2 linked regions of the Lacibacter sp. H407 genome follow. The protein of the gene in region 1 interacts with the protein of each later gene in a pairwise test. Links are inferred from orthologs where the notes say so. Each region holds a gene or a part of one and is shown in the gene's direction. Other genes may lie near its edges.

Region 1 (5,420 bases):
AACAAAGCACTCAAACGCTCATTGATCAACTTTCTCGACCAGGGCGGCAATACCACGATTACCGAACTGAGCCGGGAATTAAATATCAGCGTGCCCAAAACCACCAGCCTTGTGAATGAATTAATTGAAGATGGATTGGTGAAGGATTATGGCAAAGTAGATTCAACCGGTGGACGAAGAGCCAGCATGTACGGCCTTGTATCCGACGCTTGTTTTTTTGTAGGGGTGGATGTCAAGAAATTCTACATCAACCTCGGGTTACTTGATTTTAAAAAACAACTGGTAACCATCACTGAAAAAGTTCCATATAAATTAGAGAACACACAGGAATCGCTTACACAACTGCTCGACATCATCAAAGGATTTATTGCCGACCTGCCGGTGGAAGAAAATAAAGTGCTTAGCATTGGTATCAATCTTTCCGGCCGCATCAGCAATACAACCGGTTACAGTTACAGTTATTTTCATTTCCAGGAAGAGCCGCTGTCGATAATTATCGAACGGGAGATCGGCATCCGCACATTTCTTGAAAACGATTCCAAAGCCATGGCATACGGCGAATTTTGTTGTGGCGAAGTACACAACGAACGAAATGTATTGTTTGTGAATATGGACTACGGAATTGGTTTGGGTATTCTCATCGATGGAAAAGTATATTATGGCAAGTCGGGTTTTAGTGGTGAGTTTGGTCACATTCCTTTTTTTGATAACCAGATCATTTGTTACTGCGGAAAAAAAGGTTGCCTCGAAACAGAAGCGTCAGGTGCTTCGTTGATCCGCAACTTCAAAGAAAAAATGGCACAGGGTTCTACGTCCAATGCCTTGCGAAAAAATAAACAGATCGAAGATATCACGCTGCTGAATATTATTCATGCAGCGAATAATGAAGATATGCTGAGCATTGAATTGCTGGCCGATATTGGCGAAAAAATCGGACGTGGTTTGGCCATGCTCATCAACATCTTTAATCCCGAGTTATTAATTCTGGGCGGTACCTTATCTGAAACGGGTGATTACTTACGCTTACCCATTCGTAGTGCCATTAATAAATATTCGCTAAGCTTAGTAAACAGCGATACACAATTAAAACTCTCAAAGCTTGGCGAAAAGGCCGGTGTAATGGGCAGCTGTTTGATAGCGAGGAATAAAATTTTATCAATACAGAGTTAGTTTTAAATCAGTCGTGCTTCTGATATACATCACACCCCTAACTGACAGTCTTCATTTCGCAGCAACTGATTATTATCAACATTTGATATTGATTCTTATCAGTCATGTTTGCCACAATCAAAAAGACGCTCGTGGAGGCCGGCTTACTCGGTCGCTTTTCCTTTCGGTTTATCGGGCAAACTATGCAAGCCCGTTTCGAATTCAGTGAATTTGTTCGCCAGTGTTACATGATCGGTTACAAATCGTTTCCACTTGTTGGACTTACAGGTTTTATCATGGGGCTTGTGCTTACAATGCAGTTAAGACCTGCTTTACTCGACTATGGGGTTGCAACGGAACTACCTGAAATGGTAGGTATTGCCATTGTTAGAGAGATCGGCCCCGTTATAACGGCCTTGATCTTTGCCGGCAAGATCGGCAGCAGCATTGGTGCAGAACTGGGCAGCATGAAAGTAACAGAACAGATCGATGCTATGGAAGTAAGCGGCACCAATCCCTACAAATATCTGGTAGTTACAAGAGTTCTTGCATCAACCTTCATGTTGCCGTTGCTGGTAATTGCAGGTGATGCGATTTCTTTATACGGTTCTTATATTGGAGTAAACATCAAAGGCGTTACCAGTTTTCAATTGTTTTTTAAAATGGTATTTGATGGTTTGGCATTCAGCGATGTGATGCCTGCCTTTATCAAATCCTATTTCTTTGGATTTGCCATTGGTATGATCGGTTGTTACAAAGGTTACCACGCACAAAAAGGAACCGAAGGTGTTGGACGTGCAGCGAATTCTGCTGTTGTAGTAAGTTCTGTTGCAGTATTTATCATTGATCTGTTGGCGGTGCAGATCACCGATCTGCTTGGTTTAAACTGATGAATGATGTTGGATGAGCAAAACATACAACAAGAAGTTTCAGTTAAAGAAAACAGCGAACCGGTTATTTCCATCCGGCATTTGTACAAATCCTTTGGTACGAATCACGTGCTGAAAGATTTTGATCTTGATGTGTACAAAGGTGAGAATGTAGTTGTGCTGGGCAAATCAGGTTCAGGAAAATCTGTACTCATCAAATGCATTATTGGTTTGCTGGAACAGGATGCCGGCGATATTACTGTATTAAACGATGATGTGATCAAACTCAACAGTAAAGAACTGGATGTACTGCGTGCAAAAGTGGGCTTCCTGTTTCAGAGTAATGCCTTGTATGATTCAATGACAGTGCGTGAAAATCTTGAATTCCCGTTGCGCCGCCACTGGATAAAAGTAACCGCAGCAGAAACAAATGAGAAAGTGATAGAAGTGTTGACCAATGTTGGCCTTGCCCATACAGTTGATATGATGCCGGCTGAACTTTCGGGTGGTATGCGCAAACGTATTGCATTGGCAAGAACGTTGATCCTTGATCCGGAGATCATGTTGTATGACGAACCAACAACCGGTCTTGATCCCATCACTGCCAAAGAGATCAGTGAACTGATGCTGGAGATGGGTGAGAAATACAACACATCATCGATCATTATTTCTCATGACATGAATTGTATCCGCATGACAGCCGACCGTATTGTAATGCTGATCGATGGTAAATGTTATGCCCAGGGAAGTTATCGTGAACTTGAACAAAATAATGATCCGCTGGTAAAACAATTTTTTGAACAATGGCAAAGCAAACAATAAATAATATCAAACTGGGCATCTTCATTATTGCCGGGTTGTTTCTGCTGATCCTTGGTTTGTATATGATCGGTAAGGACAGTAACCTTTTCAGTAGCAATTATATTTTGAAAGCAAGGTTTGAACATGTGCAGGGTTTAACACCCGGCAACAACATCCGCTATGCAGGCATACAGGTGGGTACAGTAAAAAAAGTGGCCATCATCAGCGATTCTTCGATTGAAGTAACAATGCTGATTGAAGAAGACATGAAACAATTTATACGGGTGAATGATGTGGTGAGTATATCAACAGATGGATTGATGGGAAATAAATTGCTGCAGATCACGCCATCAAAAGACGGTTCAGCATTTGCAATGAACGGCGATGTGTTGCGTACAAAAAAACTCATCAGCACCGATGAAATGCTTGAGCTGCTGAACCGCACCAACCAGAACGTTGCTGTTATTTCAGAAGATCTGAAGAATACCGTGCAACGCATTAACAACAGTAAAGTCTTGTGGCAGGTGCTCGATAACGAAGCCCTACCAAAAAACATTCTTGCATCCGTCAACAACATTCGCTCAGCAACAGTAAAAGCCGATCTGATGGTGAAAGATCTGCAAACCATTATTGCTGATGTAAAACAAGGCAATGGATCGCTGGGAAAAATTATTACTGATACAGCCATTGCTTACAACCTGAATGAAGCCATTGAAAAAATAAAACTGGTGGGCAGCAATGCCGATTCGCTGGCAGCAGACTTACATGCATTTACTCTCTCTGTGAAAAATGATGTGAACGATGGCAAAGGCACTGTTCATAGTTTGCTCAGAGATTCTTTACTGGTGCAAAAGCTGAACAACAGTTTGCAGAATATTGAACAAGGAACCGATGGATTTAATCAGAACATGGAAGCGTTGAAAAGTAATTTTTTATTCAGGGGTTATTTCAGGAGATTGGAGAGGCAGAAGAAGAAGTAGTAATTCTGGATTTAAAAATCACGTGAAGGAATTGGCGTTTACGTGATTTATGTATATTTAGCTTTAATGCCTTTGATCAACTATATGCTTACAGTTGCCAATTTTAACCAATCAGATTTACAGAAAATAGATTCCATACAAAAGTCATTTAGACTGACAGCTGTCCTATTTCTAATTCTCTGTGTGCCGGCATCCTTTCTTTTCGGATTGTTTGGACTATCCAAAAAAGGATTTGGATATTGGCCAACAACATTCGCCTTTTTAATAATTATCGCTATTGTTGCTACTGTTAAAACCATTAAAGACTATTTACTTTATTATAAGGATAAGAGCAATCAAAAAAAATATGTTGGCACTATCACTGTAACCGGCAAGTCGACAAAGAAGGGGGATAAAATAATATTCACAGATACTCCTGAATTAAAGAAACTGGATTTGATAATGAGCGAAGTATTTGACAAAGTCGCTGTTGGCGACAAATTGACAATTGAAATATCAAAGTATTCAAAAACACTACTGAGGCTTGATAAAGACCAGTATGATTTATTAAACTGTGATTAATTAGGATTACTCACTCCCCCGCTTTCACAATTCGATTTGCTTCTTTACTGATGGCTGCTTTGTGCAGTATAATTTTTTCGGCAGGCAAATCAACACTTAGTTCTATCCAGCCATTGTAACGTTTCTCATTCGCTAAAATCTGGAAAGGAAGATAGTTACGCACTGCATTTTTCCAATGCCCTTCCCATACAGGAGGTTGTGTAAAAGAGATCACCTTCTGAATAAGAACAATGCCAGCTAATTCAAACCACTGATAGCCATTAAAATTTCCCGGCATTATCGATTCTCCTTTCTTTAACACAGGAATTTCTTCATTACCGTTTACAGGTAAGTTCACGCTGATATTAGTGGCGACTAAAAACTGCAGTTTATCAACCTGATTCAGGTTATCGCCTACCAGTACAGTTGCAAAAGCAATATCTGTTTTGCCATCTTGATTGATATCCAGATTAACTGAAGGCATGTTTGCCTTAATTTCCCGATTGTTCAGCTCAATATATTCCATCTCCGGACCTGTTACCGGTGGCGGCTGTTGCAGGTTTTGTTTTTTGCATGCAACAAAAGCCAGACCAATGATAACCGGAAATAAAAATTGCAATTGTACTGTTCCGTTTCTTTTCACAATTCATAATTTCCATAAAAGTAGATGATCACAAAAAAATGAACATACACACCTGACTGAATTGAGAAATGAGTGAGATGAACTGTCAAGGAAAGGGTTACCAACCTTTGAAAGGTTGGCAACCCTGAAGGCTATTAGTTGCTGTAACCATGGATGGAAAATTAATGGTGCCGGATTATTAAACTATCTGACATTTGACACTCCAAAACTCACACCGCCCACTTCCCTTTCAGTTGCCAGCTCAGCAACAGCATCATCAATCCAATACCGAGGTACACAAACTGCAACCAATGCAACACGGCAATGAGCAGCATCTGTACAACCACCCAACCCATGATCATAACGGCACCGGCAATGGACCAATCGTAGCGCTGTGGGTGTGTTTGCAGATTGCGAATAACTGCGATGAGATTTGTACCGCCTACTGCAATACAAAGA
Region 2 (4,283 bases), on another replicon or contig:
ATACTGTTTCGGGGAACATACAAAGGCAAAATAATTGTATGGAAAGCAGGTCCGGTAAAAGAGTTGGAAACTTTGCCTGCTTATTGAGAAAGGACAAACATGCAAATTTGTCTTTCTCCCTGCCAGATTTTTTCTGCTATTTTCAACTATTTCCGCCAATTCTGAAATTTTTACGCATTCTGGCGGGGTGGCACTGTATTCGCTTACCTTCGTTGCCCCCTGAAAAGGGCTTAATCAATTTCATTTCAAAACCAAAAAACGAATAATTATGGCTAAGAAGGTAAGTGTTACCCCTTTACATGACAGGGTAATTGTGAAGCCTGCTCCTGCTGAAGAAAAAACAGCTGGTGGTATCATCATCCCCGATACTGCAAAAGAAAAACCACAGCGTGGTACTGTAGTTGCTGCCGGTCCTGGCAAAAAAGACGAACCTGTTACCGTGAAAGTCGGCGATACGGTTTTGTATGGTAAATATGCAGGTACTGAAATCGCTATTGATGGCGATGATCTGTTGATCATGCGTGAAAGCGACATTCTGGCAATTGTATAATTTGAAAATTTGAAGATGTGCTAATGTGAAACCTTTAGCTGCTTCAAGTCTTCAATTCTCAAATTTTCAAATCAATTAATTTTCAAATTAACGTATTATGGCAAAGCAAATATTCTTCGATATTGAAGGAAGAAATAAGATGAAAAGAGGTGTTGACATTCTGGCCAACGCTGTGAAAGTTACACTCGGTCCAAAAGGACGTAACGTAGTGATCGAAAAGAAATTCGGTGCACCGGCCGTAACGAAAGATGGTGTTACTGTTGCAAAAGAAATTGAACTGGAAGATCCTATTGAAAATATGGGTGCACAAATGGTGAAAGAAGTAGCTTCTAAAACTGCAGACATTGCGGGTGATGGTACTACTACTGCAACTGTATTGGCGCAATCAATCATCAGCGAAGGTTTGAAAATGGTAGCTGCCGGTGCAAATCCAATGGATCTGAAACGTGGTATTGATAAAGCTGTAAGCCTGGTTGTTGCAAACCTGAAAAGTCAATCACAAACTGTTGGTAACGACAGCAAAAAAATTCAACAGGTTGCTTCTATCTCTGCTAACAACGATGAAACGATCGGTAAACTGATCGCAGAAGCGTTTGCAAAAGTTGGTAAAGAAGGTGTGATCACTGTTGAAGAAGCAAAAGGTACCGATACTACTGTTGATGTAGTGGAAGGTATGCAGTTCGATCGTGGTTATATTTCTCCATACTTCGTTACAAACAGCGAAAAAATGGAAGTTGAATTGCAGAACCCCTACATTCTTATCTATGATAAGAAGATCTCTGCAATGAAAGATATTCTTCACATTTTGGAGAAAGTTGCACAAAGTGGTCGTCCATTAGTGATCATCTCTGAAGATCTCGAAGGTGAAGCATTAGCAACATTGGTTGTAAACAAACTCCGTGGTACATTAAAAGTTGCTGCTGTAAAAGCTCCGGGCTTCGGTGACCGTCGTAAAGAAATGTTGACTGATATTGCGATCCTTACTGCAGGTACAGTTATCAGTGAAGAACAAGGTTACAAATTAGAGAATGCTGATCTTACTTATTTAGGCCAGGCTTCTTCAATTACAATTGATAAAGACAACACAACTATTGTTGGTGGCAAAGGCAAGAAAGCTGAGATCACTGCACGTGTAAACCAGATCAAAGCACAGGTTGAAAACACAACTTCTGATTACGATAAAGAAAAATTACAAGAGCGCCTTGCTAAGTTAGCAGGTGGTGTTGCTGTATTGTACATTGGTGCTGCTACTGAAATGGAAATGAAAGAAAAGAAAGATCGTGTTGACGATGCATTACATGCAACCCGTGCAGCGGTTGAAGAAGGTATTGTTCCAGGTGGTGGTGTTGCTTACATCCGTGCAATAGATGCACTGGAAGCAAAAGTTCGTGGACAAATTGAAGATGAGCAAACCGGTATGCAGATCGTTCGTCGTGCACTGGAAGAACCAATGCGTACATTAACTGCTAATGCAGGTATTGACGGTTCTATCGTTGTACAGAAGATCAAAGAAGGTAAAGGTGATTTTGGTTTCAATGCCCGTACAGAAGTGTATGAGAACCTGTTTAAAGCAGGTGTAATTGATCCAACGAAAGTAAGCCGTGTTGCCTTGGAAAATGCAGCATCTATCGCTGGTATGTTATTAACTACTGAGTGTGTAATTGCTGACAAACCAAAGAAAGAAGAAGCACACGCACATGGCGCTCCTGATATGGGGGGCATGGGTGGTTACTAAGCAAGTAAAAAGTGAGAAGTTGGAAGTACGAAGTACATTTTACACAATCACTTTAACTATCAGTAACAGCTTGAACATACAACCAAAGTCCTCTGGTAAAACAGGGGACTTTGCATTTCAATGATTCATCACGATTAAAAACATGCGACATGAAAAGAAGAAACATGCTTTTGCCGTTTATGCAGAAATTGAAACACAAATTGAGTCTGTTGATGCAACGTATCAGAAGAAGAGATGATGATTCGTTTGGCAATCCTTATATTATTTATTGAAACAAAAAAAATGTCCCGTTTTTTTGCGGGGCATTTTTATGTGAGATGATTTTTTACATCGACCAACCATCTTCTTTCTTAATTGTGAAGCTCTTGTGATTTACGATCAATTCGCAATCGGGAAAACGTTGTGCAATCGTTGTTAGATCGCTTAGATGTTGCTCCGGATCATCAACTCTTATCAGCAACATTCGCAGCGGATGATCTGCACGTAACTGCAACACGCCTTTGATACTGATGGATGTGCCATCGATATGCAACAGCTCCAGTCCTTTGATATTATTGAGGTGAGTCATCGCATCATCATCTATTTCATTGCAACCTTTCAGCCGCAGTTCTTTAATAAAGCTGAGTTTTGTGAGCAGTTGAATGCTGTAATTGGTGATCTCTGTTTCATCCAGATCAAGCATATTGATCGACTGCACATGCGTAACCATCATTTCAATCTGTTCATCGTCTACATGATTCCATATGCGGAAATTGACCCGTTCCAGATGTGTAGGAATACTGTCGGGAAGTTGAGGTTTGCTGAAATAAGCAAACGTTCCCCAGAACTGTTGTTCCTTCAGCTTTTGTTTTTTCTTTTTACGCACTTTAGTTCAGTTGTTATGCTGCCTGTTTCTTCAGCGTTAATTTCAATACAAAAAAACCAAGCAAACCAGCGACTAATGAAGAAAGCAGGATCACCAGTTTTGCATTATTGATGATCGTTTCATTCTCGAAAGCCAGCAGTGTAATAAAGATGGACATAGTAAATCCAATACCACCTAACAGACCAACACCGAAAATATGTTTCCAATTCAAATCGTCTGGTAATTTGCAAAGCCTGGTTGAAACTGCTACAAAGGTCAATGCAAAAATGCCAAGTGGTTTACCAACGATCAGTCCCAAAGCAATACCCATACTGTAATTTTCAGTAAGCGTTTGTGTAATGTCGCCGCTGATAATAATTGCTGTATTTGCCAACGCAAAAATAGGCAGTATTAGAAAGGCGACAGGTTTATGCAGGAAGTGTTGGAGGATGTAGGAAGTTGATTTCTCATCGCCATTACCAAAAGGAATCGCAAAAGCAAGTAACACACCGGTAATGGTTGCATGCACACCCGAGTGCAACATAAAATACCACATGGCTATACCACCCAGTAAATATGGTATCAGGTTTCGAACCTTCATTCTGTTCATCACCAGTAAACCAACAAATATTCCCAACGCAATAAACAGGTTGGTCCACAACAGTGTTTTTGTATAGAAGATGGCAATTACTAAAATTGCACACAGGTCATCGATCACAGCAAGAGCTGTTAGAAAAACTTTTAATGAAGTAGGAACTTTGTTACCCAGCAGCGACAAAATACCCAACGCAAATGCAATATCCGTTGCCATAGGTATACCTGCACCCGATTGTGTATTGGTTCCAATATTGAGTAAAAGATACAATCCCGCCGGTACAAGTAAACCACCCAATGCACCAAACATCGGCAGCAACGCATCTTTTGGGTTTGAAAGTTCTCCCTGGTAGATCTCTCTTTCTAATTCAAGGCCGATCAGCAAAAAGAAAACAGCCATCAATGCATCATTTACCCAATGCTCCACAGAAAGACCGGCGAAATTCGATTGCCAGAATGCATGATAACCTTCACCCCAGCCAGAGTTAGCGATCAATAATGAAACAACAGTACAGGCAATGAGTGTTAAACCTCCTGCTTTTTCACTTTCGAAGAAATCT

The links.
Region 2: the proteins of WG989_RS10475 (region 1) and groL interact in binary tests that used the Escherichia coli proteins (3 or more experiments, as listed by UniProt). The link is inferred for Lacibacter sp. H407 from one-to-one orthologs.

The regions. Positions count from the first base shown.
Region 1 is NZ_JBBKTU010000001.1:2,384,479-2,389,898, reverse strand. The notes cover bases 1,157-3,942. They hold WG989_RS10475 (ABC transporter ATP-binding protein), read left to right. Parts: upstream 1,157-2,045; coding sequence 2,046-2,840; downstream 2,841-3,942. Other genes in these bases: WG989_RS10465 (hypothetical protein), read left to right, coding at 3,884-3,942; WG989_RS10470 (MlaD family protein), read left to right, coding at 2,822-3,799; WG989_RS10480 (MlaE family ABC transporter permease), read left to right, coding at 1,353-2,039; WG989_RS10485 (ROK family transcriptional regulator), read left to right, coding at 1,157-1,170. Also shown: more of WG989_RS10485, read left to right, coding at 1-1,156; more of WG989_RS10465, read left to right, coding at 3,943-4,360; WG989_RS10460 (hypothetical protein), read right to left, coding at 4,371-4,982; WG989_RS10455 (hypothetical protein), read right to left, coding at 5,192-5,420. UniProt on the Escherichia coli protein: Part of the ABC transporter complex MlaFEDB, which is involved in a phospholipid transport pathway that maintains lipid asymmetry in the outer membrane by retrograde trafficking of phospholipids from the outer membrane to the inner membrane.
Region 2 is NZ_JBBKTU010000002.1:49,721-54,003, forward strand. The notes cover bases 1-2,966. They hold groL (chaperonin GroEL), read left to right. Parts: upstream 1-647; coding sequence 648-2,285; downstream 2,286-2,966. Other genes in these bases: WG989_RS19535 (hypothetical protein), read left to right, coding at 1-87; WG989_RS19540 (co-chaperone GroES), read left to right, coding at 269-550; WG989_RS19550 (hypothetical protein), read left to right, coding at 2,435-2,557; WG989_RS19555 (hypothetical protein), read right to left, coding at 2,611-2,966. Outside these bases: more of WG989_RS19555, read right to left, coding at 2,967-3,150; Na+/H+ antiporter NhaA, read right to left, coding at 3,164-4,283.